Regions from separate parts of the Agrobacterium sp. GW821-FHT14E08 genome, predicted to be linked through region 4. Evidence: predicted binding sites of a transcription regulator. Region 4 holds the regulator's gene; each other region holds the start of a gene.
The links. The regulator LexA, encoded in region 4, represses DNA repair genes until DNA is damaged. The targets are predictions, from matches to a motif close to TGTTCNNNNTGTGTTCNG.
Positions count from the first base shown of each region.

Region 1: a site for LexA is predicted at 1,949-1,966, ahead of AC1ROR_RS16945 (ATP-dependent helicase). Genes of this name have one in related genera too.
Region 2: a site for LexA is predicted at 2,922-2,939, ahead of AC1ROR_RS11295 (DNA recombination protein RmuC). Genes of this name have one in related genera too.
Region 3: a site for LexA is predicted at 4,321-4,338, ahead of AC1ROR_RS09640 (glycosyl transferase). Genes of this name have one in related genera too.

Region 1 is NZ_JBXAPJ010000004.1:145,826-153,228, reverse strand. Features, by position in the region: gene AC1ROR_RS16960 (ABC transporter permease) at 1-301, shown strand, start outside; gene AC1ROR_RS16955 (ABC transporter ATP-binding protein) at 288-1,133, shown strand; gene AC1ROR_RS16950 (ABC transporter ATP-binding protein) at 1,130-1,867, shown strand; gene AC1ROR_RS16945 (ATP-dependent helicase) at 2,093-4,159, shown strand; gene dinB (DNA polymerase IV) at 4,183-5,262, shown strand; gene AC1ROR_RS16935 (TonB-dependent siderophore receptor) at 5,565-7,403, opposite strand, start outside.
Region 2 is NZ_JBXAPJ010000002.1:527,976-535,378, reverse strand. Features, by position in the region: gene trmB (tRNA (guanosine(46)-N7)-methyltransferase TrmB) at 33-731, shown strand; gene AC1ROR_RS11300 (ribokinase) at 744-1,643, opposite strand; gene AC1ROR_RS11295 (DNA recombination protein RmuC) at 1,697-2,890, opposite strand; gene def (peptide deformylase) at 3,040-3,552, shown strand; gene fmt (methionyl-tRNA formyltransferase) at 3,603-4,538, shown strand; gene truA (tRNA pseudouridine(38-40) synthase TruA) at 4,538-5,338, shown strand; gene AC1ROR_RS11275 (hypothetical protein) at 5,360-5,956, opposite strand; gene dapE (succinyl-diaminopimelate desuccinylase) at 5,940-7,136, opposite strand; gene dapD (2,3,4,5-tetrahydropyridine-2,6-dicarboxylate N-succinyltransferase) at 7,151-7,403, opposite strand, start outside.
Region 3 is NZ_JBXAPJ010000002.1:169,203-176,605, reverse strand. Features, by position in the region: gene AC1ROR_RS09665 (F0F1 ATP synthase subunit B) at 1-108, shown strand, start outside; gene AC1ROR_RS09660 (F0F1 ATP synthase subunit B) at 110-595, shown strand; gene AC1ROR_RS09655 (phosphotransferase enzyme family protein) at 916-1,899, shown strand; gene rnhB (ribonuclease HII) at 2,061-2,714, opposite strand; gene AC1ROR_RS09645 (PA0069 family radical SAM protein) at 3,048-4,205, opposite strand; gene AC1ROR_RS09640 (glycosyl transferase) at 4,449-4,967, shown strand; gene AC1ROR_RS09635 (hypothetical protein) at 5,112-5,972, shown strand; gene AC1ROR_RS09630 (FAD-binding oxidoreductase) at 6,035-7,403, opposite strand, start outside.
Region 4 is NZ_JBXAPJ010000001.1:836,441-843,843, forward strand. Features, by position in the region: gene AC1ROR_RS04070 (glutathione S-transferase family protein) at 1-533, opposite strand, end outside; gene lexA (transcriptional repressor LexA) at 972-1,694, opposite strand; gene AC1ROR_RS04080 (VOC family protein) at 1,905-2,789, shown strand; gene kdsA (3-deoxy-8-phosphooctulonate synthase) at 2,789-3,634, shown strand; gene eno (phosphopyruvate hydratase) at 3,775-5,049, shown strand; gene AC1ROR_RS04095 (FtsB family cell division protein) at 5,394-5,711, shown strand; gene pdhA (pyruvate dehydrogenase (acetyl-transferring) E1 component subunit alpha) at 5,865-6,908, shown strand; gene AC1ROR_RS04105 (pyruvate dehydrogenase complex E1 component subunit beta) at 6,926-7,403, shown strand, end outside.

The sequences.
Region 1 (7,403 bases), on a different contig from region 4:
GCCGCTGCGCATCCTGTTTCTTTATATCGCGCCAATGTGCATTCCCTCGGTCATCGTCAGACTGACGCTGAACATGGCCGGCATCATCCTGACGGCCGCCTCGCTTGGCTTCCTCGGTCTCGGTGCGCAGCCGCCGCTTCCCGAATGGGGCGCGATGATCTCCAGCGGCCGTAAATTCATGCTCGATTACTGGTGGGTCGCCGTCATGCCCGGCATCGCGATCCTTTTGACGAGCCTTGCCTTCAACATCGCCGGCGATACGCTGCGCGACCTGCTGGATCCGCGTCATGCCCGTTCCTGATAGCTCACCCATTCTTTCGGTCCGCGACCTCAATGTCCGTTTCGGCCGCAACACCATTCCGGCCGTCTCCAATGTCAATTTCGACGTCGGCCGCGAGAGGGTCGGTATTGTCGGCGAGTCCGGCTCCGGAAAGTCCACGACCGGGCGCGCCGCCATGCGGCTTCTGCCCAAAAGCGCCACCGTTACGGCGGAGCGCATGGATTTCCTCGCCGAACCCCTGCTTGAAAAATCCGAGCGCCAGATGGGTGCGATCCGCGGCAGCGAGATGGCACTCATCATGCAGGACCCGCGTTATTCGCTCAATCCGGTCCTGCCGATTGGAAAGCAGGTGGCGGAGGCGGCCGAGCTGCATCTGGCGCTGACCGGCAAAGCCGCCAGAAATGCCGCGCGCGACATGCTCTTGCGCGTGCGCATCAACGATCCTGACCGCGTGATGGGGCTTTATCCGCACCAGATTTCGGGCGGCATGGGACAGCGCGTGATGATCGCCATGATGCTGCTTGCGAAACCCAAGCTGGTGATTGCCGACGAACCGACCTCGGCCCTCGATGTCAGTGTCCGCAAGGATGTCCTTCTGCTTCTGGACGAGATGGTGCGCGAGAATAATTCCGGCCTCATCCTCATCAGCCACGATATCCGCATGGTCGCCGCCTTCTGCGAACGCGTGCTGGTCATGTATGGCGGACGCGTCGTTGAGACGCTTTCGAAGCTCGAAGATGCGCAACATCCCTATACGCGGGGCCTGATCGCGGCGATGCCCGATCCCCGCAACCCGGTCCGGCGCCTCAAGGTGCTGGATCGCCAGGCAATCGATGCGGAGATGATGCGATGATCACGGTAGACAAGCTCGATGTCGTCTACGGCACGAAAGAAAACCGCAACCACGTCGTGCGCGACGTCAGTTTTCGCGTCAATAAAGGCGAGACACTCGGCATCGTCGGCGAAAGCGGCTGCGGCAAGTCGACATTGCTGCGGTCACTGGCGGGGCTGGAAGCCGGCTGGACCGGATCGATCAGCTTCGACGGCAAGCCGGTCGGCAAGGTTCGCAGCCGCGAGGAGCTGAAGCTGGCGCAGATGGTGTTTCAGGATCCCTACGGTTCCCTGCACCCACGCCACCGCATCGGCCGGGCTCTGGCCGAACCGATCCGCTCGATGGGGCTTGGCGATGGCTGGTCGAAAGTGCCGGCCGCCCTGCAACAGGTCGGCCTGCCCGCGCATTTTGCCGAGCGCTTCCCGCATGAACTGTCCGGCGGCCAGCGTCAGCGTGTGGCGATCGCCCGCGCGCTTATCCTCGAGCCGCCGATCCTGCTGCTCGACGAGCCGACATCCGCGCTCGACGTCTCCATTCAGGCGGAAATCCTGAACCTGCTGGCCGATCAGCGTGAAGACCAGAACCTCACCTTCGTTCTCGTCAGCCACGACCTGTCGGTCATTGCCCATATGTGCGACCGTGTTCTGGTCATGCAGAATGGCGTTTTTGTCGATGAGTTGACCAAGGCTGATCTTGGAGCCGGCATTACACACGCAGCCTATTCTGGCGAGCTCTTCGAAAGCAGCTTCCTCTGAAACGGTGATGGAGCGGCGCGATTGGACCAAGAAGACCGCTCCAGCAACGTTATCCAACATGATGTCGAAGACAGGAACGCCCGTTCATTATTTGTTCTGGCTTGCTGTTTGAGTTTTTGCTAATCATTGCGACAAGAGTGCAAAAATGACCGGCCGTCAGCAGACGGCTGGCATTTTTGAATAAGGCCGTCGTCGTGCGGATAGGCAAATATCAAGGATGCAGGCATGGCGGTTGCCTATCTGGACAAACTGAACGAGCAGCAGCGCAAGGCCGTGGAACATGGCGTTGGACTTTCAGACGGACACACGGCCGGACCATTGCTGATCATCGCCGGCGCCGGTTCCGGCAAGACCAACACACTGGCGCACCGGGTGGCGCATCTGATCGTCAATGGCGCCGATCCCCGCCGAATCCTGCTGATGACCTTTTCACGCCGCGCCGCTTCCGAAATGTCGCGTCGTGTCGAGCGGATCTGCAAACAGGTCATCGGCACCAATGCCGGAACCCTCACGGATGCGCTGGCCTGGTCCGGCACGTTTCACGGGATCGGCGCACGCCTCCTGCGGATTTATGCGGAACAGGTCGGACTGGACGTGGACTTCACCATCCACGACCGCGAAGACAGCGCCGATCTGATGAACCTTGCACGACACGAGCTGGGTTTTTCCAAAACCGAGAGCCGTTTTCCGACAAAGGGGACGTGCCTTGCGATCTATTCGCGCGCCGTCAACTCGCAGACGCCGTTGAAGGAAATCCTGCGCCAGCATTATCCGTGGGTGTCCAGCTGGGAAGGTGAGCTCAAGCAATTATTTGCCGCCTACGTTGAAGCCAAGCAGGCCCAGAACGTGCTCGATTACGACGATCTTCTGCTCTACTGGGCCCAGATGGTCAGCGATCCCGACCTTGCCGGCGATATCGGCAATCGTTTCGACCATGTGATGGTCGACGAATATCAGGATACCAATCGGCTGCAGGCCTCGGTGCTGATGGCGCTGAAACCGGGCGGTCGCGGGCTGACGGTGGTGGGTGACGATGCCCAGTCGATCTATTCATTCCGGGCAGCGACGGTGCGCAACATACTGGATTTTCCAACATCCTTCAGCCCGGCCGCCGACATTATCACCCTTGATCGCAACTATCGCTCAACGCAGCCGATACTGGCTGCGGCCAACAGCGTCATCGACCTTGCCCGTGAGCGGTTCACCAAAAACCTCTGGACCGAAAGACAGTCACTCGAGCGACCGAAGCTCGTGACGGTAAAGGACGAAACGGAGCAGGCGAACTTCATCATCGACCAGGTGCTGGCCAATCGTGAGACCGGCATGACGCTGAAGCAGCAGGCGGTGCTGTTTCGCACCTCCAGTCACAGCGGCCCGCTCGAGGTCGAGCTGACACGCCGCAACATTCCCTTCGTCAAATTTGGCGGCCTGAAGTTTCTCGATAGCGCCCATGTGAAGGACATGCTGGCGGTATTGCGGTTCGCGCAGAACCCCCGAGACCGGGTTGCCGGTTTCCGGCTTCTCCAGATGCTGCCGGGTATCGGCCCGAAGAAAGCCGGCAATATTCTCGATACGATCGCGGCAGACCCCGAGCCATTGCTCGCCCTTGCCGAAATTCCGCCACCACCCAAAACCGGCGATGACTGGGTATCCTTCGTTCAGCTGCTGGCGAACCTGCGAAAATCGCACGACGGCTGGCCATCGGATATCGAGCACGCGCGGCTCTGGTACGAGCCTCATCTCGAGCGCATCCATGAGGATGCCGAGACCCGCAAGGCCGATTTGCTGCAACTCGAGCAGATCGCCGGCGGCTACCCCTCACGTGAACGTTTCCTGACCGAACTGACGCTCGATCCGCCGGATGCCACCAGCGACCAGGCGGGCGTGCCGCTTCTCGATGAGGATTACCTGACCCTTTCAACCATTCATTCGGCCAAAGGCCAGGAATGGCGTTCCGTCTTCATCCTGAATGTGGTCGATGGCTGCATCCCCTCCGATCTCGGCGTCGGCTCCACGCATGAAGTCGAGGAAGAACGCCGTCTGCTTTATGTCGCCATGACACGCGCCAAGGACAGCCTGTCGCTGATAACGCCGCAACGGTTCTTCACCCATGGCCAGAATGCGCAGGGAGACCGGCATGTTTACGCGGCAAGAACCCGCTTCATACCGGCAACTCTGTTGCAATTCTTCGAAACCGCCACCTGGCCGCTGGTTTCTGCCGCTGCCTCCGAGCGCAGCGCGCAGCAGATCCGCATCGATGTCGGCGCGCGGATGCGAGCAATGTGGAAATAAGGACGAGCGTACGGGCTGGAACGATGGATAGCACGGCTGTTCGAAAGATCATCCATATCGACATGGATGCCTTTTATGCATCGGTGGAGCAACGCGACAATCCCGCACTTCGCGGCCTGCCGGTCGCCGTCGGCGGATCGGCGGCACGGGGCGTGGTGGCTGCGGCGAGTTACGAGGCAAGAACCTTCGGCGTGCGTTCCGCGATGCCATCGGTCACCGCCAGACGGAAATGCCCGGATCTGATCTTCGTGCCGCCGCGATTTGACGTATATCGGCAGGTGTCGCAACAAATCCGGGAAATATTCGCCGAATATACCCCGCTGATCGAGCCGCTATCGCTCGACGAAGCCTATCTCGACGTGACCGAAAACCTGAAAGGCATGGAGATCGCCACCGAAATCGCGCTGGAAATTCGCGCAAGGATCAAGGCGGTCACCGGCCTCAATGCCTCCGCCGGCATCTCCTACAACAAGTTTCTCGCCAAGATGGCAAGCGACCTGAACAAGCCGAATGGCCAGGCCGTCATCACGCCGAAGAATGGCCCCGGCTTTGTTGAGGCCCTGGCGGTTAAGAAATTTCACGGCGTGGGACCGGCCACGGCCGAGCGGATGAGACGGCACGGCATCGAAACCGGGCTCGATCTCAAATCGAAATCACTCGGTTTTCTGCAGCAGCATTTCGGAAAGTCCGGCCCTTATTTCTACAACATCGCCCGCGGCATCGATGAACGGCAGGTAATACCCGATCGCATCCGCAAGTCCGTCGGCGCCGAGGATACATTCGTCGAAGACATCGACGATCTCGATCTGGCCAAGGCTGAGCTCGGCCCTTTGGCTCAGAAAGTCTGGCGGTATTGCGAGGCCCACGACATCACCGGAAAGACAGTGACGGTGAAAATCAAATATTCGGATTTCACTCAGGCGACACGCAGCAGGACCGTCTCGGGAGCCGTGCCTGACCTTGCGACGATCCAGGAGATGGCCGAGACCCTGCTTGCCTCCGTCTTTCCATTCAAACGTCCGGTGCGGCTGCTGGGTGTTACTCTTTCATCGCTGAGTGGAGAAGAGAGCGATGAGGAACCACAGCTCGCCCTTGGCCTCTGATGCCCCTGTCCTGAAAACGAAAAAGCCCGCCGCGGGAGGAGGTGCGGCAGGCTTTTCGAAAACTCGAACAACGGCTGGGAGGAGGAGTGCCATTGTTCACGAGATAACCCTTGGGAGGAGGATAGGGTCACCTCAGTTCGAAGCTCTGCGGGAGGAGGTGCATCACTTCGATGAAGACCAAGATACCTGATTTCGCCGCATATTAAATAGGCTTTATCGCAGCGCAGCCATGCAAGAAACGCAGGGGCTGATTTGCACGAGCGATATATTTCAAGGCAAATGGCATGCGCCGCCTATTTCCGTCAGAATTTCACGCTGGCCGTCAGGCTGACATTGAAGGGCTCGCCCACGGCATTGGCATAGCTGGTGGAGCCGATGGACGAGGTGTAATAGGTCTTGTCGAAGATGTTCTTCAGATTGAGCTGCAGCGTCACCGGCTTTTCGAACTGAAGCGTGTAGGTGGCGAAGGCGTCGAAGACCGCATAGCCCGGCAGATTATAGGAATTGTCGTTGATGCCGGCGCGCTCACCCACCGCCCGTACGCCGCCGCCGATGCGCAGCGTATTGCCGTTCGGACCGACCTCGCCGACATCGTAGGCAAGGAAGAGCGAGCCGGTGTGGCGCGCCACATTCGGCAGGCGCTTGCCGGCATAGGTGGGATCCTCAAGCACCAGCGCATCCGTATAGGCATAACTCGCGATGAGATCGAGATCGTTGGTCAGGCTGCCGGCAATATCGACCTCCACACCGCGCGAACGGACGAGGCCGGCGGCCTTCACCGTCGAGATGCCGCCGACATCTTCCGAATAGGCGACATTGCGCTTGCGGGCGTTGAACAGGGCGATATTGGCGTTGAGGCCGGCGAAAAGATCGAACTTCGCACCCACTTCGTAGGAGATGCCCTCTTCCGGATCGAGCCCGCCATAATAGGCGCCGATCGAGGATTGCGGACGGAAGGTTTTGGCCACATTGGCGTAAAGCGAGGCATTCGGAGTGAGCTTGTAGACGAGGCCGGCATTGGGGATAAGTTCGCCGCCATCCTTCTCGGTATTGACGACGAAGGGGCGCCCCTTGCCGGCATAGATGTCGTAATACTGGTAACGCAAGCCGCCGACCGCGATCCATTGATCGTTAAGATGCAGGGCGTCCTGCATATAGATCGAGGCGGTGGAGAGCTCTTCCGTCTGATCGCTGTCGACCGCCCTCACCGTGGTGCAGACCGGCAGGCGGCCATAGACGGGATTGTTGACGTTGAAATTCGTGGAATTCGCGCATCGCAGCATGTCGGTGCGCAGGGTATCGCTATAGTCATAGGACGCACCGAACAGAAGGTCGTTGCGCAGTCCGCCGATTTCAGCCTCGCCCGTCAGATCCGCCCGCACCGCGTGATTGTAGATCGTGGAATATTGCGTCGCATCGGCCCGGCGCGTTACCTGCCCGGTGCGGGAATTATAGCCCATCACGCGCGCCTGATTATCCGAATATTCGTTGCGGCTATAGGCGTAGTTCAGCGACAGCTTCCAGTCATCGGAGAGTTGGCGGTCTATGGCGATGCTCGCCAGATCGGATTTGCCGTCAGTGATGTTATAGGCTTCATCGAGGCGCAGGCGGCGGCTGACATTGATCGCTTTGCCGGTCGCCGGATCGAAGATCGTGCCGCGATCGAACGGCACGCTGTAATCCTCATGCATATAGGAAACCGTAATATCGGTGTCCTCGCCGCTCCATTTCAGCGACGGTGCGATGAGCCAGTTCTTCTTTTCACCGAAATTACGCCAGTAATCGCTGTTTTCCCCCTCGCCGATCAGGCGATAGGAAAAATCCGTACCCGCAATCGGGCCGGTCACATCGAAACCACCTGATGTGCCGTATTTGCCCGCCCCATAGGCGGAAAAGCGCGAATAGGCCTCCGCCGTGAATGTATCCTCGGGCTTCTTCGTCACGACATTCACCATGCCGCCCGGATCGAGGATACCATAAAGCGTGGAGGCAGGTCCCTTCAGCACTTCCACCCGCTCGACAGTATCGTTGAAGGAATGCGGAAGTGCCGTCTTCAGCCCGTTGACGAGGATGGAGCCGTCGCGATTATCGCCGAAACCACGGCGGATGACGGCATCCTGCGTACCGCCGAGCGTATTTGC
Region 2 (7,403 bases), on a different contig from region 4:
GGGTTAAGTCTATTTGTTCTTGAGAGTATGACATGACGGAAGAACGGCGTTCGCGCGCGACGGAAGCGTTTTTTGGCAGGCGCAAGGGCAAGCCCCTGCGCAATCAGCAGATCGACACGATCGAAAATCTGCTACCCTTGCTGAAAATCGATCTGGAAAGCGCCCCGCCGCAAAATCTCGTTGCCCTCTTTCCTGCGGATGTGAAATCGGTTCGTCTGGAAATTGGTTTCGGCGGTGGTGAGCATCTTGCCCACCGCGCGGTTGAAAACCCCGAGACTGGTTTCATCGGTGTCGAGCCCTTCGTCAATTCCATGGCGAAGTTGCTGGCAAGCGTGCGCGAAGGCGAGTTGATGAATATCCGCCTTTACGACGATGACGCAACGCAATTGCTGGACTGGCTGCCGGATGGATCAATCGATCACATCGATCTTCTCTACCCCGATCCCTGGCCCAAGAAGAAGCATTGGAAGCGTCGCTTCGTGTCCGACGTCAACCTTGCCCGTTTCCATCGCGTTCTGAAACCCGGTGGCAAGTTCTGCTTCGCTTCGGATATCGATACCTACATCAACTGGACGCTGCAGCATTGCGCCCGCCATGGCGGTTTCGAATGGACAGCGACGAGCGCTGACGACTGGCGCACACCCTATGCCAACTGGCCGGGCACGCGTTATGAGAACAAGGCGAAAAGAGAAGGCCGAAGCTCGGCCTATCTCACATTCATTCGCACCTGACGGCCGAAACCCTCAGAGATTGGCGTCCACTTCGGCGGCGACCGGAATGGACGGCTGCGCGCCAGCGCGGGTGCAGGCGAGTGAGCCAGCAACGGCGGCGCGTTTCAGTGCCTTTTCGAAATCCATCCCCTGATCGAGGCTGGCGGCAAGATAGCCGCAGAAGGTATCGCCTGCGCCGACGGTATCGACCGGTTCGATCTTGAGGCCGGACGCCCGGAAAACCTTGCCGTTACGAATGGCGATCACGCCGTCCGCACCAAGCGTCACGATCAATGTCTGGCCGCTCTTTTCATGCAGGGCCTTGATCTCGTTTTCCCGCTCGGAACCGGAAAGTCCGCTTTTACCGATCAGCAGCTCGAATTCCGTTTCATTGGCGATGACGATATCGGCGAGGCCGGCGAGGCGCGGTCCGTCAGCAGTCAGCGGTGCGGTATTGATGACGGTGGTGATGCGTTTCGCCTTGGCGGCCGTCAGCGCCGCTTCGATGGCGGGCGCGGGTATCTCGAACTGCAGCATCAGAATATCGCCCGCTGACATTTCGGCCACGGCCCTGGCCGCATCGGCTGCTGAAACTTCACCATTGGCGGCGGGAATGACGGAGATCATGTTCTCACCGCCTTCGCCGATAAGGATCATGGCGGTTCCGGTCGGGCCGGGTGCCGTCTTGACCAGTGACAGGTCGGTGCCGGCATCGCGCAGCAATGTCAGCGCCGGTGCGGCAAAGGTGTCGTCGCCTGCAGCGCCCGCCATCTTGACAGTTGCGCCCGCGCGTCTTGCGGCAAGCGCCTGATTGGCTCCCTTTCCGCCTGCTGCGGTGGCGAAGCTCTCTCCCGTCACCGTTTCACCGGGTTTGGGCAGCCGTTTGGCGGTGGCGACGAGATCCATGTTGATGGAGCCGAAAACAGTAATCATGGGGGGCATGTCCGTATAGAATTCAAGCAAGGCGGCGACTTTGCCCGAGGGCATCACTCGTCGTCAACCACCCGCAACTTGGTCGTTCCCGCCCTGTTCTCCGCAAAGCGCCGCGTCTGCTCGATTTCCCCATGTAAAGTTTCTTTTTCCGCCGACGAAAAATCGAGTCCCTCGATCTTCTGGCCACGCGCCAGCACCTTGTCGGAGGAGATCAGCATCATGTCGACGTCTTTCTGCGCCAGCCCGAAATGAGCTTGCAGCTTGCGTGTCCGATCATCCAGCCGCCGCACATCGTCCATGAGCAGAGCCACTTCACCCTGTATGAGATGCGCCTGCTCGCGCATGCGCTGATCCTTCAGCACGGACTGGATGACCTGCACCGAAAGCATCAGCAGTGATGGCGAAACGATGACGACGCGGGCGCGGTGGGCGCGTTGCACCAGATATTCGAAATGCTGGTGAATATCGGCGAAGATCGATTCTGAAGGCACGAAGATGAAGACCGTATCCTGCGTTTCGCCTCGAATGAGATATTTCTCAGCCACATCGCGGATATGCACTTCCATATCCCGGCGAAACTGCTGGGTGGCGGCCCTTTTCGTTTCCGGCGACTCGTCAGCCTTGATCGCGTTCCACGCCTCCAGCGGAAACTTGGCGTCGATGACAAGCGATGGGGCGTTGTTCGGCATTTTGATGATGCAGTCGGGCCGGTAACCGTTCGACAACGTCGGTTGAAGCTGAAAGGCGCCAGCGGGTAGCGCATCGGCGATCAGCGTTTCCATGCGTGCCTGTCCGAAAGCGCCGCGCGTCTGCTTGTTGGAAAGGATCGCCTGCAGACCGACCACGTCCTTGGCCAGATCCTGAATATTGCCCTGCGCGGCGTCGATAACCGCCAGGCGCTCCTGCAGCCGGCTCAGATTCTCATGCGTCGAGCGTGTCTGTTCCGTCAGCGTTTCACCCAGCCGCTGCGACATGCCATCGAGGCGCTGGTTGAGCGTGTGGCTCATCTCGCTCTGGCGTGTGCCGAGCGTTTCTGCCATTGCGGCGATCCGGCCGTGTAGCTCGGCCTGCGTTTTCAGGAGGTCGGAGGTTTCACCATCGGCCTGCGCTTTTTTTTCGCGGCTTTTCGTGGTCATCCAGACGGCAGCCAGGCCGAAAACCAGGGCCGCGAGCAGCGCGCCGAAGCTGATGTCGACGGAACCGGCCCGCAATGCTGGATCGAGGAGAACGGAGAAATCTATACCCATGTCTAAATCTAGCAGATTTCCTGTGATTCGTAAGATCAAAACAAGAACATTCCTGCGGCGGAAATGAGTCCGACGGAACGGGCGACAGGTGCCGGTTTGGCCTGCGTGTTTTTTATTTCCTCGGCGCAAGAGATACGTTATGGGAAGCCATGACTATCAAACCGCTTATCATTTTGCCCGATCCCGTGCTGCGCCAGCAATCGAAGCCCATCGAACAGGTGGATGCCGAAGTGCTACGCCTCGCCGATGACATGCTGGAAACCATGTATGATGCGCCGGGAATCGGCCTTGCCGCCATTCAGGTCGGCGTGGCGCGCCGCATGCTGGTGATCGACGTTGCGCGTGAAGGCGAGGAAAAGGCCCCCGTCGTCTTCATCAATCCGGAAATCCTCAAGGTGTCGGACGATATCTCGACCTATGAGGAAGGCTGCCTCTCCATTCCCGACTATTACGCCGAAGTCGAGCGCCCCGCAGCCTTGACGGTGCGATATGTCGGCCGTGACGGCAAGCAGCAGACCGTCGAGGCGGACGGGCTTCTGGCGACGTGTCTGCAGCACGAGATCGATCACCTGAACGGCGTTCTCTTCATCGACCATATTTCGCGACTGAAGCGCGACATGGTCATCAAGAAATTCACGAAAGCGGCCCGCGCAAAGGTCTGATCCGTCCTCCTTATCTGGAGACGGAACGGCAAAAAGGGCAGGGGGCGACGATGGCTCTTCGCATCATCTTCATGGGCACACCGGAATTCTCCGTTCCCACGTTGCGTGCATTGGTGGAAGCGGGTCACGAGGTCGTTGCCGTCTATACGCAGCCGCCGCGTCCCGGCGGCCGCCGTGGCCTTGATCTGCAAAAATCTCCGGTGCATCAGGCGGCTGAGCTTCTGGGCCTGCCCGTGCTGACGCCCGTAAACTTCAAGGCTGAAGAAGATCGCCAGCAATTTCGGGAGTTTAATGCCGATGTGGCGGTCGTGGTGGCCTATGGGCTGCTGTTACCCGAAGCGATCCTCTCCGGCACGCGCCTTGGCTGTTATAATGGCCATGCCTCGCTACTGCCGCGCTGGCGGGGCGCGGCACCCATCCAGCGGGCGATCATGGCCGGCGATGCCGAGACCGGCATGATGGTCATGAAAATGGAAAAGGGGCTGGATACCGGGCCTGTTGCGCTGACCGCCAGGGTCGCGATCGATGAGAACATGACCGCCGGCGAATTGCACGACAGCCTGATGCTGGCCGGCGCACGGCTGATGCGGCAGGCGATGGACAAGCTGGAAGCGGACGATCTTCCTCTGACCGTGCAGGCCGAAGAGGGTGTTGTTTACGCATCCAAGATCGACAAGGGCGAGACCCGTATCGATTTTTCCCGGCCGGCACAGGATGTGCATAACCACATTCGCGGCCTCTCGCCGTTTCCCGGCGCCTGGCTGGAGATGTACATCGGCGGCAAGGCGGAGCGGGTGAAGGTCCTGGCCTCCGAACTGGCGAGCGGCATGGGAGAAGCGGGCGCAGTGCTTGACGATGCCCTGACCATCGCCTGTGGCAGCGACGCGGTGCGGCTCACCCGTCTGCAGAAGGCGGGCGGCAAGCCGATGTCGGCGGCGGATTTCGTGCGCGGCACGCCGGTTCCCCCCTCAACGAGGCTCGGTTGATGCCACGTTTCCGCATGACCGTCGAATATGACGGTACGCCTTATTACGGCTGGCAGAGGCAGGATAACGGGCCGTCCGTTCAGGGCGCTCTGGAAGCCGCCGTCCGGTCGCTGACCGGCGAGACCGTTTCCATTCGCGGTGCCGGCCGCACGGATTCAGGCGTACATGCTGTCGGGCAGGTCATACACGTCGATCTTGCCCGCGACTGGGAACCCTACAAGCTTCGCAACGCGGTGAACGCGCATCTCGCCATGGCAAAAGAGGCCGTCTCGGTTCTGGATGCGGCGGCGGTGACGGAAGATTTCGACGCCCGTTTTTCCGCCATCCGTCGCCATTATCTCTATCGTATTATCTGCCGCAAATCGCGGCTGGCGCTGGAGCACAAGCGTGCATGGTGGGTGTCGAAGGACATGGATCATGAGCGCATGCATGAAGCCGCCCAGATGCTCGTCGGCCGGCACGATTTCACCACCTTCCGCTCGGTCCATTGTCAGGCGAACAGCCCGGTCCGGACGCTCGACCGGCTGGATGTGACCCGCACCGGCGATCTCATCGAGATACGGGCGACGGCGCAGAGCTTCCTACATAATCAGATCCGTTCTTTTGCGGGCACGCTGAAACTGGCGGGTGAAGGCACGATGACGCCGGAGGATGTGCGCGCCGCACTGGAAGCGCGGGATCGCAAGGCCTGCGGCCCCGTCGCACCGCCGGACGGTCTTTATTTCATGCAGGTCGATTATCCCGACGTCATTCCGCCACGCCGTCACTCCGCAGTTGAAATCACGGAAGATATGGACTGACCCGAAAGGTCGCCCTGAGTCTCAGGCCGGATAAACGCCGAGAAAACGCTGCAGCGCTTCCGATAGCAGCATCCCCGGCACCAGCAGCGTCATGACGATTGCCGAGACAAGCAGCGACTGGTCGCGGATGAAGAACCGCACAATGCGCGAAAAGGCAAAGACCAGCGACAAAAGCAGCGCCAGCCAGAGAATGGCGATCAACCCCTGCAAAGGCGGCAGGAAGAATGCAATCAGGATCAGAACGGCATAGGCATAGTAAAACGGCAGCGACAGCCAGTTCATGGTGGTGACCAGCGGTGCGAATTTTTCCCTTGCGCCGAAGGCGAACAGCAGCATGCCGATCAACAGCAGCGGCACGATCCAGCATATGGCCTCGACCATCGCCAGGCGGAAAAAGAAGATGAAGCCTGTTCCGGTGCCGGGCGGATAGCTGGCCAGGAAGGCAGCGCGCAGCCACAGCCAGGAAACCAGCATGGCGGGCAGGCACCACAGGGCCGAATAGAAAGATCGCCACATGCCGCGTTCGGACAGGTCCAGGTAACGCGCGCCGGCATGGTCGCCGAGCAGCAGAAGCCACAGGCCCTTCAGATAGAGCCTTATTTCACTTGCCGTCGGCATGGGCGAACCAGCGTTCGATAAAGGTTTCGTAAATGCGGGTCAGCGTCTCGAGATCGGCAACCGCCACGCGCTCATCGACCATATGCATGGTCTGCCCGACGAGGCCGAATTCTACCACCGGGCAATAATCCTTGATGAAGCGCGCATCCGATGTGCCGCCCGTGGTCGAAAGCCGGGGCTCCTTGCCTGTCACGGCCTCCACAGCGCCGGAAAGCGACGAGATGAGGGCATTGTTCCGTGTCAGGAAAACATGGGCCGGGCGGTCGGCCCAGACGATGTCGTATTTCACCGGGCTGCGGTCTGGGCGCAGCTCGCCGTCCGCTGCGGCGGCATCGAGGCGACGGATGATTTCCGCTCGCAGGCTTTCGGCCGTCCAGCTGTCGTTGAAACGGATATTGAAAGCCGCTGTCGCCCGCGCCGGGATCACATTGGTGGCGGCGTTGCCGGTGTCGACGGTCGTCACTTCCAGATTGGAGGGCTGGAAATTATCCGTACCGTTATCGAAGGGCGGATGCATCAGCGCATGGGTCAGCTGTAGCAGTCCGCGAATGGGATTGTCGGCGAGATGCGGATAGGCGGCATGCCCCTGCACGCCGTGCACGGTGATGCGGCCGGAAAGCGATCCACGGCGGCCGATCTTGATCATGTCACCCAGCTGGTCGGGATTGGTCGGCTCGCCCACCACGCAGGCGTCCCAGGTTTCGCCTTTGGCTGCAGCCCATTCCAGCAGCTTTGAGGTGCCGTTGATCGACGGACCTTCCTCATCGCCGGTGATCAGGAACGACACCGAACCCTTCGGTTTGCCATGTTTCTCGATATGGCGGGCAATGGCGGCGATAAAGCAGGCAATGCCGCCCTTCATGTCCACGGCACCCCGGCCGAACATCTCGCCGTCAGCAATCTCGGCCGCAAAGGGCGGATGGCTCCATGCGGCCTCGTCGCCCACCGGCACGACGTCCGTGTGGCCCGCAAACATCAGATGCGGACCTTCCGTGCCGAGCCGGGCATAGAGGTTTTCCACGTCAGGCGTTCCCGCTTCCGTCGCCAGCATTTTTTCCACCACAAAGCCAAGCGGTGAAAGCAGGGTGTCGAGCAGCGATAGCGCACCGCCTTCGGCGGGCGTCACCGAGGGGCAACGGATGAGGGCGGCGAGATTGGCAACGGGATCGGTCGTGGTCATGGCAGTCGCTTTTATCAGTCGCGCAGAAGCTCGTTGATACCGGTCTTGGAGCGGGTCTTTTCATCGACGCGCTTGACGATGACGGCGCAATAGAGGCTCGGGCCCGGCTCGCCGTTCGGGAAAGGCTTGCCCGGCATGGTGCCGGCAACGACGACGGAATAGGGCGGCACTTCGCCATAGGTGATCTCGCCGGTGGCGCGGTCGACGATCTTGGTGGACTTGCCGATGAAGACGCCCATGCCGAGAACGGCGCCTTCGCGCACGATG
Region 3 (7,403 bases), on a different contig from region 4:
GCCGAGGAAACCGCGACCGCGATCGTCGACCAGCTGGTTGGCGCCAAGGTCAAGGACACCGACGTCAAGGCCGCCATCGCTGCCGCTTCTAACGTGAAGGGAGCCTGACATGGCATTTGATGCATCATTTTTCGCTCTCGTCGGTCTCGTCCTTTTCTTCGTCCTGATCGCCTATCTCAAGGTTCCGGGCATGCTCTCCAGGTCTCTGGACGAGCGCGCGCAGAACATCCAGGACGAGCTGGCCGAAGCCAAGCGCCTGCGTGAAGAGGCCCAGCACCTGCTGGCCGAATATCAGCGCAAGCGTAAGGAAGCCGAAGCGGAAGCCGCCGGCATCGTTGCCGCCGCTGAACGCGAGGCCGCAGCGCTCACCGAAGAAGCCAAGCAGAAGACGGAAGAATTCGTCGCCCGCCGTACGGCCCTTTCGGAACAGAAGATCAAGCAGGCCGAAGAAGACGCCATCGGCGCCGTCCGCGCCGCCGCCGTGGATATCGCCATTGCCGCTTCCGAGAAGCTCATTGCCGAAAAGACCACAGCCGCCGCAAAGGCCAAGCTTTTCACCGCCACGATCGGCGACGTGAAGTCGAAGCTGAACTGAGATTTATCTCGGTATTGTTCAAAACCCCTCCGGCTTCCGCCGCGAGGGGTTTTTTATTTTGGGTCCTGGGGATCGGTTAGAAATACAGCGCCGACGTCGAAATGCTGTTCTTTTAGTGGCCACCCATACAAACGCTCAGTCTGCGGGGAGCAGGTTAAAAAAGGGCGGGTATTGGCAAGCTTTAGGGTTTGGCTTTCTCGACGCTATATTCGATCGCGCGTCCGCTTATTGCCGCAGCAGCAGATTTCCCTATTCTACGGAGCAAGCGACTAGGTCGCGATGCTGAGACAGCCTCATCAAGCTCCGCAGGACATAGCCGAATGATCGACTTTTATCCGCTATATTCTACCCCACAGAGTGAAGCGATCGAAGATTTTATCAATCTGCACTACGAACTAAAACGACCAGTCTCCTGCAAGCTGCTTCAGCGTGGATTTAATGACGTTTATCTGGTCACCGTGAATGACGACGAGCGCTATGTGTTTCGGCTTTCCCACCGTCGTGCCCGCGGCGCAGCCGACGTCAAAAGCGAAACTGCATTTCTGTCCCATCTTTCGACATCAGGAGTTCCGGTCGCCGGGCCAATTCCGACACGTGACGGCGCTTTCTTCGTTCGAGGCCAGGCGCTGGAAGGTGCGCGCGAGGGCGTGCTTTTTAACGCGCTTGGTGGGCGTGAAGTGCGTGCCGCTGATGCTGGTGATGGCCGGGCTAACGGAAAGACCCTTGCTCTTGTGCACAACGCGGCAGAGACATTTTCCACTGGCGAAACGCTATATCGGCTTGATCTCGAACATTTGTTGCATCGGCCTCTCGCCCGAATACGTGACAGCGGAATTGTGGAGGATGCGCAGGTTCTCGTTGATCTTCAAGACATCGCCAAGCGCGCAGCAACGGCGATCGAAGCGGTCGGTAATCTGACTTGGACATATTGTCATGGAGATTGCCACGGTTTCAATTCTCGTATCAATGAGGATGGTGAAGCCGTATTCTTCGACTTTGATGATGGAGGCCCGGGATATCTCGCTTATGATCTCGCTGTCTTCCTCTGGGCTCAAATCTCCTTTGGCCGGGAACATATTACCGTCTGGCACGCCTTCGTGGATGGGTATCGGGCAATTCGGCCGATATCGCCTGACGACTTCGAAGCGGCGCTGAGGTTTGTGACGGTTCGTCACCTATGGCTTATGGGTGAACACGCAAGCCGAACCCACGAATGGGGAAGCAATTCTGTCGGATGGATCCCGCGACAGGTCGATTTTCTCACCAAGTGGGAGATCGATCGATTTTCCGATCGTCTGTTCTGAGGCTGGTGCCAGCGCGTCATGCTGCAAAGACGGGCTGTTCCCTGTCGCAGACAAGCCACGTCCTGACTTGCACCCGCTTCAAGGTTTTATCCGTGTCGATGTATTTTGCATTGCGAAGGCGGTGATCGAACGAAAATTGCGAGTTGCATTCGCCGCCAGGATCAATCCCGCTTCAGCGGCCGAAAGCTCATCCGGTGCAGCGGGCAGGGGCCGTGGCTTTCGATGGCGCGAAGATGGGCCGGCGTTCCGTAACCGGCATGGCCTTCAAAGCCGTAGGATGTGTGCACCACACCGGCCCGTTCCATCATCCTGTCGCGGGTCACCTTGGCGATGATCGAGGCGGCGGCGATGGAGAGGGAGCGGGAATCGCCCTTGATGACGGCTTTGGCTTCGCAGGTAATACCGGGCGGGCGGTCGCGGCCGTCGGCCAGCACGAGGGCAGGGGAGATTTCGAGACCGAGCACGGCGCGGCGCATGGCGTCGAGGCTGGCGCGCAGGATATTCATGCTGTCGATCAGGCCGGGGCCGGAAGAGGCGACGGATACGATCGAGGTTTCCATGATCTGCACGAACAGGCTTTCCCGCTTCTGCTTCGTCAGTTTCTTGGAATCGTCCATCCCCTTGGGAATATTGTCCGGATCGAGAATGACAGCTGCCGCAACCACCGGTCCGGCCAGAGGTCCCCGGCCTGCCTCATCCGTGCCCGCCACGGGCCACAGGCCCTTCTTTTTCGCCTCCAGTTCGAAGGAAAAATCCGGGCCGGTATAGGCAAGATCAAAAAGAGCAGGAGAATCGGGTGTGGCCGTGCGTTTCATGCGGCGAAACTGGCACACACACCCGATCTCCTGCAAGCCCCCGGAGCGGGCGATGACAGACGCGGTGAGCCGGGGTCGAGGGGCGTGGCTCACCGTGCCCCGACGGTCATCATGACCTTTGATCCTCCAACGGGGCGGCGGAGGAAAAACGATCGCACGCGAGGCGGCGGTTCCGGGGGCGATGTCCGGCGGGCCAGGGAAAACCCGCAGGGCATTTCGTGGGAGTGTGGCGGCCAAAAAGAGGCCGCCGCTCCTTGTCATGTTCTGCCTGATATCGTCGTACGCTCCATGTGGTGCTTCGATCAGGCGGGGTCTGTTTTCAGCAACGGTCTTTCAAAGCAGCGACAATTGCACGCCGGCTCCGCCCGGCGGCACGAAGAGATCGTCACGCAGATGAATGCCGCGGCGGATGAGGCCGAGCCGTTTGGTCGCCATCTCGAAACGCCTGCCGATCTGCCAGGCATAGGGGCCGGCACCCTTCATGCGTTTTCCAAATTCCGCATCATAATCCTTGCCGTCGCGCATGGAGCGCACCAGCGACATGACATGGCGATAGCGGTCCGGATAGTTGCGCAGCAGCCAGTCACGGAACAGCGGGCTCACCTCCAGCGGCAGGCGCAAAAGCACGTAGGACGCTTCGGTGGCGCCGGCGGCCTTGCCGGCCTCGAGAATACGCTCGATCTCATGATCGTTAAGTGCCGGAATGACGGGCGCCATCATCACGGCCACGGGAATGCCGGCCTCGGTCAGCGCCTTGACGGCTTCCAGTCGCTTCTCCGGCGTGGCGGCGCGCGGCTCCATGTTGCGTGAAAGCTTCCGGTCCAGCGTGGTGACGGAAATGCCGACCTTGGCAAGCCCCTTTCTGGCCATGGGCGCCAGAATGTCGATATCCCGCTTGATCAACGCCGATTTGGTGACGATGGCGACGGGATGTTCGGCCTTGGCCAGCACTTCCAGTATTTGCCGCATGATGCGCCACTCGCGCTCGATCGGCTGATAGGGATCGGTATTGGTGCCGATGGCGATCACCCGCGGCTTGTAGCCCGGCTTGGCCAGTTCCCGTTCCAGGAGTTTCGCCGCATCCGGCTTGGCGAAGAGCTTCGATTCGAAATCCAGCCCGGCCGAAAGCCCCATATAGCTGTGCGTGGGGCGGGCGAAACAATAGATGCAGCCATGTTCGCAGCCGCGATAGGGATTGATGGAACGATCGAATGGGATATCGGGGGATTCATTGCGGGTGATGATGCTGCGCGGCTTTTCCACCTGCACTTCGGTACGGAATTCCGGCATATCCTCCAGCGTCTGCCAGCCATCGTCGAAAACCTCGCGCTGCAAGGCTTCGAAGCGCCCGTCGGGATTAAGTCCCGCACCACGGCCGCGACGACGGTCGATCTCGATCCGCAGGCCCGATGCATCGGCCAGCGCATTGGCAATGTCAGGCGTATGGCGCGGCTGAAAGGCAGCCTGCCCCGAAAGAGTGTGGTCTCTCATCTGGATGCTCCGAGGTCGCGGCACGCCCCTGAAGGCAGGCCCAACGCCCTAAACCGTTTCCATCCGAGCAGGATTTCATCACCTCCTCGAATGATTAAATTCCTAACGCAAGAATGAGAACAATACAAGAACAAAAATGAAAATTGGCGCCGCTTGTCCATTGTCGCCGCGATAAACCATACCGGATTTTTCTCGCGGCGAGCGGAGTGGCAATTTATTGTGCGATGCGTTAGAGCTATGCATATGTTGACAGTCATAATGGAATGCCGGGATCAGGAACCGGAGCTGGCGCACACGCTGTCTGCGCTCGTAACCGGGGCCGTGGAAGGGCTTGTAAGCGATGTTGTGATCCTCGATCACGGTTCGCGCGATGGATCGTCGCGCGTCGCCGATGCCGCTGGCTGCCGTTTTTATGTGCAATGGGACATTGCGGACGTCATGCAGTCCGCGCGCGGACAATGGATCCTGCTGGTGGAGCCGGGCGCACGCCCGCAGAGCGGCTGGATCGAGGAAATACTGGAATATGTGACGGTGTGCGCGGAGCCTGCCCGGTTTTCCCCGTCCCGTTATCACAAGCGTCCGTTTTTCAGCCGAATCATCCGCCGTCAGCCGCCATTGGAATATGGCTACCTGATGCCGAAGAAACATGCTGTCGCGATCGCAAAACCAGGCATGGACCTGACACAGTTCATCCAGGCGCAAAAGTCGCGTCGCCTGAATGCGGAGCTGGTTCCAGCCTGGACGGCGCGACCTGCGGGCTAACCTGCCACGCCTGAGACAATCAAGCGAAAGATCGAACGCGACTGCGATGTCAGCAAGCCGCTGAATTGCATCGCGAGGAAGAATATCGGCTCGACTTTTACGGGAATAAATGCAACCTATAAATGTCTTTTAGGGGAGGGTTGCATGTCCTGCGGATTCTTTAAGTCAAATTCTTCCAAAATCCACGCTGCCTTTTGCATTGTTACAATATTGGCATTCCCGACAGCAGCTTTGTCTCAGGCCCGATGTGGAACGGGCGGCGTCGTTTTCACCACGACAGAACTCAAGGTCGATGCGGATGGAGCGCCGAACTCCTATCTGGTTAACGGCGAGGGACTATCCTACACCTGCGACGGCGTCACTGCGGTAGGATCAACACCTGAAACCGACCGGCATGGATGGGAGAAAAAATGCCGTGATGCCTGGAAGAAAGCCGTTGCGACCGGTGATTATTCGAAGGTCAGAATATTTGGTTTTTCCAAAGACGAGAATAATAGGCCGATAGTTCAAAAGGCTGGCGATCCCCTGCCGGGGAAGGCTTTTATTACGGAGACGTCCGTTTCGGTTCCAGATGGACCGGCAGGAACACAAAGGCATTGGATCGATGCCAATGAAATTCCCTATGTTGTTTTGTCTGGTAGCTTCGTGAGGAAATATGGTGTGAGGGGTGGCGACATAGTCGTCGTTTATCGCCCGGCAACCAAACGTTTCGCTTACGGGGTTTACGGGGACGGCGGTAAGCTCGGCGAAGCCTCCGTGCGCTTCCATCAGGACATCGGCAACAATCCTCTGGTGAACAAGGGCGGCGTTCTGCGAGCAAAATCAGGCATTGCCGATGAGAAGAGAAATAAGGATCCGATCCCGGTCATTACCGTGGTGTTTCCCGGCAAGACGTCTCATCCGACAGTCGACGCAAAAAAATGGCGTAATGAGATTGCCGCGATGGGAAAAACCCATTTCGACAATTGGGGCGGCGTTGAAAAATTGATCGAATGTGCCCGCTAGTCTGAGCTGGCCCCTTCCCGGAAGAAACGGGCGGTCATAACCGCCCGTATTCTATCAGGCCGTCAATGGGCTTGGCCGGACGAAAGCACCTTGCCGGGGTTCATGATGCCGGCGGGATCGAAAGCGTGCTTGATGCGCCGCATCAGTTCCATTTCGATGCCGGGCCGGATGGCGGCCAGTTCGTCGCGCTTCAGCTGGCCAATGCCGTGCTCTGCCGAAATCGAGCCGCCGAGCGATAACACGATGCCGTGGACGATCTCGTTCATATCCCGCCAGCGGCCAATGAATTCGGCTTTGTCGGCGCCGACCGGCTGGGAAATATTATAATGGATGTTGCCGTCGCCGAGATGGCCGAAGGCGCAGATGCGGGCGCCTGGAATGGCGGCGAGAACCGCCTTTTCCGCCGTCGCCATGAATTCCGGTATGTTTGAAACCGGAACGGAAACATCGTGCTTGATCGAACCGCCCTCGGGTTTCTGCGCGTCCGACATGCTTTCGCGCATGTGCCACAGCGCCTGCCGTTGCGCCTCGGATGCGGCGATTACCGCATCCTGAACCAGCCCGGCTTCAAAACCGCGCTCCAGCAGCGATTGCATCATGGTATCCGCCGTCTCCGCTGAATCGGAGGTGGAAATATCGATGAGTGCGTACCAGTCATGCGGATTTTCGAGAGGATCGCGCACGCCGGGAATATGTCTCGTGGTGAATTCCACGCCGATGCGCGGCATCAGTTCGAAGCCGGTCAGCGCCGTGCCGCAAAGGTTCGAGGCCATTTCGAACAGTTTCAGCGCGTCCTCAGTGGAGCCAAGTCCCGCAAAGGCCACCTGATGGCCGAGCGGTTTCGGGAAAAGCTTCAGTACCGCACCGGTGATGATGCCGAGCGTGCCTTCTGAACCGATAAACAGATCGCGCAGGTCGTAACCCGTATTGTCTTTCTTCAGCCGCCGCAGCCCGTTCCAGATTTCGCCTGTTGGCAGCACCACTTCGAGCCCCAGGCAAAGCTGGCGCATATTGCCATAGGCGAGAACCGCCGTGCCGCCGGCATTGGTGGCGAGATTGCCGCCGATGCGGCACGAACCCTGCGAGCCGAGCGACAGCGGAAACATGCGCTCCACCGTATCGGCGGCCTTGTGAATATCATCAAGAATGCAGCCGGCATCCGCCACGATGATATTGGCGACGGGATCGATATCGCGGATGCGGTTCATGCGCTCGAGCGACAGGATGATATCGCTGCCGTCCGCACGCGGTGTCTGGCCACCCACAAGGCCGGTATTGCCGGTCTGCGGCACGATGGGGGTTCCGGTCTCGCTCGCAAGCTTCAGGATGGCCGCGACCTCCTCGACCGAACCGGGCTTGATGAGTAACGGCGAGGCGCCGCGATAAAGCCCGCGATTTTCCACAAGGCGCGGCGCCATTTCCGCCGGGTCG
Region 4 (7,403 bases):
CTGGCCGCGGGTGAAAGATCGGCGCCATAGCTCTGGAAACGGAACGCCACCGGGCAGAAAAAGGCGTCGACCGCCGTGAATTTCGCGCCGGCGAGATATGGTCCACCGAATTTTTCAAGGCCTTCGCTCCACAGCGCATCAATGCGCTTGATATCGGCGGCAAGCCCGGCATCCCCGCCCTTCGGTCTTGCCCTGATGCCGACAGACATGGGATAGAGATTGCGCAGCGAAGAAAAGCCGGCATGCATTTCACTTGCCGCCGACCGTGACCAGGCCCGTGCCTGCTTGTCGCTCGCCCAGACACCCTGATGTCTTTCAGCAAGATATTCAGCGATCGAAAGCGTTTCCCACACCATGAAGCCGTCATCGACAAGGCACGGCACCTTGCCGGTTGGCGAAAAGGAGGAGAAGGAAATTCCTTCACCGAACGGAATGAGTTTTTCGGTGAACGCGATACCCAGCGTGCGCATCAACACCCACGGCCGCAACGACCATGAAGAATAGTTCTTATTCGCTATATAAAGATCGTACATGGCGTATCTCCCGGATATGACGCGCATTTTTATACCTGCCGGGCGTCCGTGGAATATCGAAAATAATCCATGGCTCCCATAAGCCGTATTGATGAATGATAAGGGGAGGGCATGGACGGCAACGCTTCGCAAATATCACCGTCCGGAGACAGCTGAAAAATCACCAATCGACCGACGATGCAATTCAACTTCGCGAAGGCTTGGTGAGAATTCAAGAGCTGAATGCGGCAGGCCAGACCTATGTCGTCATACTAGCAAAACGGAAAATCAGCATGAAACTGTAGCCAGTTTCGGAAGGCATCAGGCATCGCCCGCGTCAGTCACATACCACCGTGCGTATCCAAATTATGCCATGCTTCAGGCAGTCTTCACCTCTCATACAGGCGTCATCATCAAGACGACGCCTGTCGAAAACCGGATGACATCCCGTCCATCGGGTCAATGATAACGGCGGATCAACCCAACCAGCTTGCCCTGGATTTTCACCCGATCCGGTCCGAAGATGCGGGTCTCATAAGCGGGGTTTGCAGCCTCGAGCGCGATGGAGGCGCCCTTGCGGCGGAAGCGCTTCAGCGTCGCCTCCTCGTCATCCACCAATGCCACAACGATATCGCCCGGATTGGCTGTATTGCCGTTGCGGATAATGACGGTGTCGCCGTCAAAAATGCCGGCCTCGATCATCGAATCGCCCTTGACCTCAAGCGCGTAATGTTCGCCGGTGCCCAGCATATCCACCGGCACGGCAACGTCGTGGGTGTTGTTCTGGATGGCGGAAATCGGCACGCCGGCGGCGATACGGCCCATGACCGGCACGGTAACGGCGCCACCGAGATCATTGGCTGGTGCCTTGGGGGCAGGGGTCGGTTCCGGCGTCTTCGGCTTGCCGAGGCTGCCTTCGATGACGCTCGGCGAAAAGCCGCGCTGCGGCCTTGCGCCCGGCGCGTAGGCCTCGGGCAACTTGATGACTTCCAGCGCCCGTGCCCGGTTAGGTAGCCGGCGAATGAAACCGCGCTCTTCGAGGGCAGTGATCAGCCGGTGAATGCCGGATTTGGAGGCAAGATCGAGTGCGTCCTTCATTTCATCGAAGGAGGGCGGCACGCCGGACTCTTTCATTCTTTCATGAATGAAGAGAAGCAATTCCTGCTGTTTGCGCGTGAGCATGAGGAAAACACCCTTGAGAATCGTAGTGGAGATCGCGAAACAAATACAGAACGAACACTATATGTTCCATATGTGTTCCGCAATCCCCTAAAATTTCGTGAAGCTGCTATCTGTTGTTTTGATGATTTGCCTCATCGCACGAAATTGTGCTTTTCTTCGCCTCGAACCGGTGCAGCATGGCTTCCTGTCGCGCCGCCAGCAGGAATGACAATGACGAAACCCTATTGCATCGATCATCTCGTCTTGCCCGTGCAGGCTCTTGCCGTTGCGGAAAAGCGCTATGAAGACCTCGGCTTCACGGTTGCGCCGGAGGCTCTTCATCCCTTCGGCACGCAGAATGCATGCGTTTTTTTCACCGATGGGACCTATCTGGAGCCGTTGGCAATTGCTGATCCGGCTAAATATAATGCCTCCGTGAACCGTGGCGATGTGTTCACAGGCAGGGATCAAGCCTTCCGGCAGGGTCATGGCAGGGAGGGATTTTCCGCTCTGGTAGCCCGAACCGGGGATGCCTTTGCCGATCATGAGAGATTTGCGGTCTCCGGCCTTTCGGCGGGCGATATCTTTGAATTTTCGCGGCCTGTTCGAATGCCGGACGGTTCGCAAAGCGAGGCGGCATTCCGGCTTGCTTTTGCAGCAGCAAGCGGGACGGCTGCGGATTTCTTTTCGTTCAGCTGTCAGCGGCTTCAGGTGCTGCCGGGCGATCGCACGGCACTGGAGCGCCATGCCAATGGGGTTCTCGGCCTCAGCGAGATCGTTCTGTTTTCAGGAGCCGATCGAAATGCGGCGCGGCTGATCGAAACGGTTTTTCGCTGCAAGGGTGAAATGTCCCCGGATGGTGATATGGTTTTCGCAACCGGCAATGCGCGCATCCGATTGGCGGCAAAGCCGGTTTTTGGCGGGCATGGCATGGATGCCAGGGAGTGGGGCGACGGCGGATTGCGCGGCGCGGGCGTCATCTTTTTGTCACACGATCTTGCCGTGACAGAAGCTGTGCTTGCTGCTAATGGCGTGTCCTGCGCAAAAGCGGGCGGCCGCCTGGTGGTGGCAGCAGCACCCGGTCAGGGCGTAACATTCGCCTTCGAGGAAAAATGATGAGCGTTACGAACAATCTCAAAGTCACCGCCGGCGATGGCGCCAGCAAGGTTTCCTTTTCCAATACAGAGCGTTTTTCGCTGATTGCCGGCCCCTGCCAGATGGAGAGCCGCGAACATGCCTTCATGATCGCCGGTGTCCTGAAGGAGCTTTGCGACAAGCTGGGGATCGGGCTCGTTTATAAGTCGTCCTTCGACAAGGCGAACCGCACCTCGCTTTCCGGCAAGCGCGGCATCGGCCTTGAGAGCGCCATGCAGGTTTTCGCCGACCTCAAGAAGGAATTCGGCTTTCCTGTTCTGACTGACATTCACACCGAAGAACAATGCGCCATCGTGTCCGAAGTGGTGGATGTGCTGCAAATCCCGGCCTTTCTCAGCCGCCAGACAGATCTTCTCGTCGCCGCCGCGAAAACCGGCCGCGTCATCAACGTCAAGAAGGGCCAGTTCCTCGCCCCCTGGGACATGAAGAATGTGCTGGCCAAGCTGAATGAGAGCGGCAATCCGAATGTGCTTCTGTGCGAGCGTGGCGCCTCCTTCGGTTACAACACGCTCGTTTCCGACATGCGCTCGCTGCCGATCATGGCTTCGCTCGGCGCGCCTGTTGTCTTTGATGCCACCCATTCGGTGCAGCAGCCGGGCGGGCAGGGCGGCTCCACGGGCGGCCAGCGCGAATTCGTCGAGACTCTGGCGCGGGCGGCGGTTGCTGTCGGTGTCGCCGGGCTTTTCATCGAGACCCATGAGGACCCGGACAATGCGCCGTCCGACGGCCCCAACATGGTCCATCTGAAGGATATGCCGAAACTGCTGGAAAAGCTGCTCGCCTTCGACGCCATCACCAAGGCCTGAGCGGCGAGGCGGGCACTGTCTGTGCCAATCGATTTTAATGGCGGGCGGGCCGTTTCTGCCGCCCGTCGTCATTGTAATTTCTTCGCCATCGTCTAAGACAGGCGACGGAAAATATCTGTTCCATTCCCAAGGGAGAGACCATGACTGCCATTACCGATATCATCGCGCGCGAAATCCTCGACAGCCGCGGCAACCCGACCGTTGAAGTCGATGTTTACCTCGAAGACGGCTCCATGGGCCGCGCCGCCGTTCCTTCCGGCGCCTCCACCGGCGCGCATGAGGCGGTTGAGCTGCGCGATGGCGGCAAGCGTTATCTCGGCAAGGGCGTGGAAAAGGCGGTTGAAGCCGTCAATACCGAAATCTTCGACGCCATCGGCGGTTTCGATGCCGAAAACCAGATCCAGATCGACCAGACGATGATCGTTCTCGACGGCACACCGAACAAGTCGCGCATCGGCGCCAACGCCATCCTCGGCGTGTCGCTCGCTGTTGCCAAGGCTGCTGCTGAAGCCTCCGGCCTGCCGCTTTACCGTTATGTTGGCGGCCCGAACGCACATCTTCTGCCGGTTCCGATGATGAACATCATCAATGGCGGCGCGCATGCCGATAACCCGATCGATTTCCAGGAATTCATGATCCTGCCGGTTGGTGCGGAAAACATCCGCGAAGCCGTGCGCATGGGTTCTGAAGTGTTCCATACGCTGAAGAAAGAACTGTCTGCACAGGGCCACAACACCAATGTTGGCGACGAAGGCGGTTTTGCGCCGGGTCTGGAAAGCGCGCCGGCAGCACTCGATTTCATCATGAAGTCGATCGAAAAGGCTGGCTACCGTCCGGGCGACGACATGTTCATCGGTCTCGACTGTGCCGCAACCGAATTCTTCAAGAACGGCAACTACGTTTATGAAGGCGAAGGCAAGACCCGTTCGCCGATCGAGCAGGCCGAATATCTGGCTGAACTCGTCGCCAAGTATCCGATCATCTCCGTAGAAGACGGCATGGCTGAAGACGACTGGGACGGCTGGAAGGCTCTGACTGATCTTATTGGCAACAAGTGCCAACTGGTCGGCGACGATCTTTTCGTCACCAACTCCGCTCGCCTTCGTGATGGTATCAAGATGGGCGTTGCAAACTCCATCCTCGTCAAGGTCAACCAGATCGGCTCGCTCTCCGAGACCCTGGATGCGGTTGAGACCGCACACAAGGCTGGTTACACCGCCGTCATGTCACACCGTTCGGGTGAGACGGAAGATTCCACCATCGCCGATCTCGCTGTTGCGACGAACTGCGGTCAGATCAAGACCGGCTCGCTTGCCCGTTCCGACCGGCTCGCAAAGTACAACCAGCTGATCCGCATCGAGGAAATGCTGGGTCCGCAGGCCGCTTACGCCGGCCGTTCGATCCTGCGCGGGTAATTCCGGCGGTATTGGTTTGTGATGCGGCCCGCCGCCTCGGCGGGCTCATTCAGGGGCGAGCGGTAGCATCCGCATTCCGTCACCCCGGACTTGATCCGGGGTTCAGCGCGATCAAGTCCTTGATCGCGAAAGACTCTCCCCACAGCGCAGACGCGCTGTGGCTGGATGCCGGATCAAGTCCGGCATGACGAGGGTTCTTTTGACGTCGCTGCCATTCTTAGCCCGCCCTCCGGCGGGCTTTTTTGCGCCTATTTGCCAAAGACAATTTAAGGTCAACGGATAGTTAAACAATCAGCCTTAATCTCGAGATTCAAAGGTTATGCGTTTTAAGGCTTCTCTCCGGCATGTGGACCAGACATCATAAAAAGAGACGATTCGGCCGTTTGATCGTTCCGGCCATCACGATCGCTTTTCTTTCCTATTTCGGCTATCATTCCATTCATGGCGACTTCGGCCTTCAGGCAACGGAGCGGCTGGAGCGGCAGCGTATCACCCGTACTGCGGAGCTTGCCAAGCTGACGCAGGCCCGTGTGGCGCTGGAGCGGCAGGTGGAATTGCTGAGCGACGGCTCGCTTGAGCGGGACATGATCGACGAGATTTCCCGTTACCAGCTGAATATGTCCCGCACGGACGAAATCGTCATCATGAACACATATTTCTAATTAACCTAAATCAAGTTAATTTAACATTTCTGATTTATTCACAGCATCTTAGCGTGAATATGTGCCATGCGTTTAAAGCATTGCTGCATGGCATTTTCTTGCATATGGTACGCGCCACTCTATCCATTCAAACGGCAACTCAGGGAGGGATGAATGGCGCCGCGAAAACCAGCGACCGTATCCGGCCGCAAGACCACGGCAAAGGCCGCAACCGAATTCACCGGCAAGAACAGCCCGGACTTCTCGAAGGAAGAAGAGCTTCACGCTTATCGTGAAATGCTGCTCATCCGCCGTTTCGAGGAAAAGGCCGGCCAGCTCTATGGCATGGGCTTCATCGGTGGTTTCTGTCACCTCTATATCGGTCAGGAAGCTGTCGTCGTCGGCATGCAGATGTCGCAGAAGGAAGGCGATCAGGTTATCACCGCTTACCGCGACCACGGCCACATGCTGGCGCTCGGCATGAGCGCGCGTGGCGTCATGGCTGAGCTGACCGGGCGCAAGGGCGGCCTGTCGAAAGGCAAGGGCGGCTCGATGCACATGTTCTCCAAGGAGAAACATTTCTACGGCGGCCACGGCATCGTCGGTGCGCAGGTTTCACTCGGAACCGGTCTCGCTTTCGCCAACCGCTATCGCGGCAACGACAATGTCTCCGTAACCTATTTCGGTGACGGCGCCGCCAACCAGGGCCAGGTCTACGAGAGCTTCAACATGGCCGCTCTCTGGAAACTGCCGATCATCTATATCGTCGAGAACAACCGTTACGCCATGGGCACCTCGACCGCCCGCGCCACCGCCCAGTCGAACTATTCGCTGCGCGGCCAGTCCTTCGGCATTCCCGGCATCCAGGTGGATGGCATGGATGTGCGCGCCGTCAAGGCCGCCGCCGATCAGGCGCTGGAACATTGCCGTTCCGGCAAGGGGCCGATCATTCTGGAAATGCTGACCTACCGTTACCGTGGTCACTCCATGTCCGACCCGGCGAAATACCGTTCGAAAGACGAAGTGCAGAAGATGCGCTCCGAACATGACCCGATCGAGCAGGTCAAGGCACGGCTTCTGGAGCAGGGCTGGGCAAGCGAAGACGAACTCAAGGCCATCGACAAGGATGTCCGTGATATCGTCGCCGACAGCGCCGACTTCGCCCAGAACGACCCAGAGCCGGATGTATCCGAGCTCTACACCGACATTCTGCTCTGATCGGGAAAGGGAAACCCATGCCAGTAGAAATTCTTATGCCCGCCCTTTCCCCGACCATGGAGGAAGGCACGCTTTCCAAATGGCTTAAAAAGGAAGGCGACAAGGTCACCTCCGGCGACGTGATCGCCGAGATCGAGACCGACAAGGCGACCATGGAAGTGGAAGCCGTGGATGAGGGCGTCATCGGCAAGCTGCTGATCGATGCCGGCACCGAAGGCGTCAAGGTCAACACGGCAATTGCCGTTCTTCTTCAGGACGGCGAAAGCGCCGACGACATTTCTTCCTCCGCGAAGAAAGAAGAGCCGAAGGCAGAAGCCGCGAATTCCGATTCGGATGCGGCCGGCGGCAAGACCCGCGAAGCGACCGAAGAGCCGAGCGCTGCCAAGGAAGCCGCCAAGGTTCCGGCAGCACCCAAGATCGAAGTCGCTGCCGATCCGGACATTCCGGCAGGCACGGAAATGGTGATGACGACGGTGCGTGAAGCGCTGCGCGACG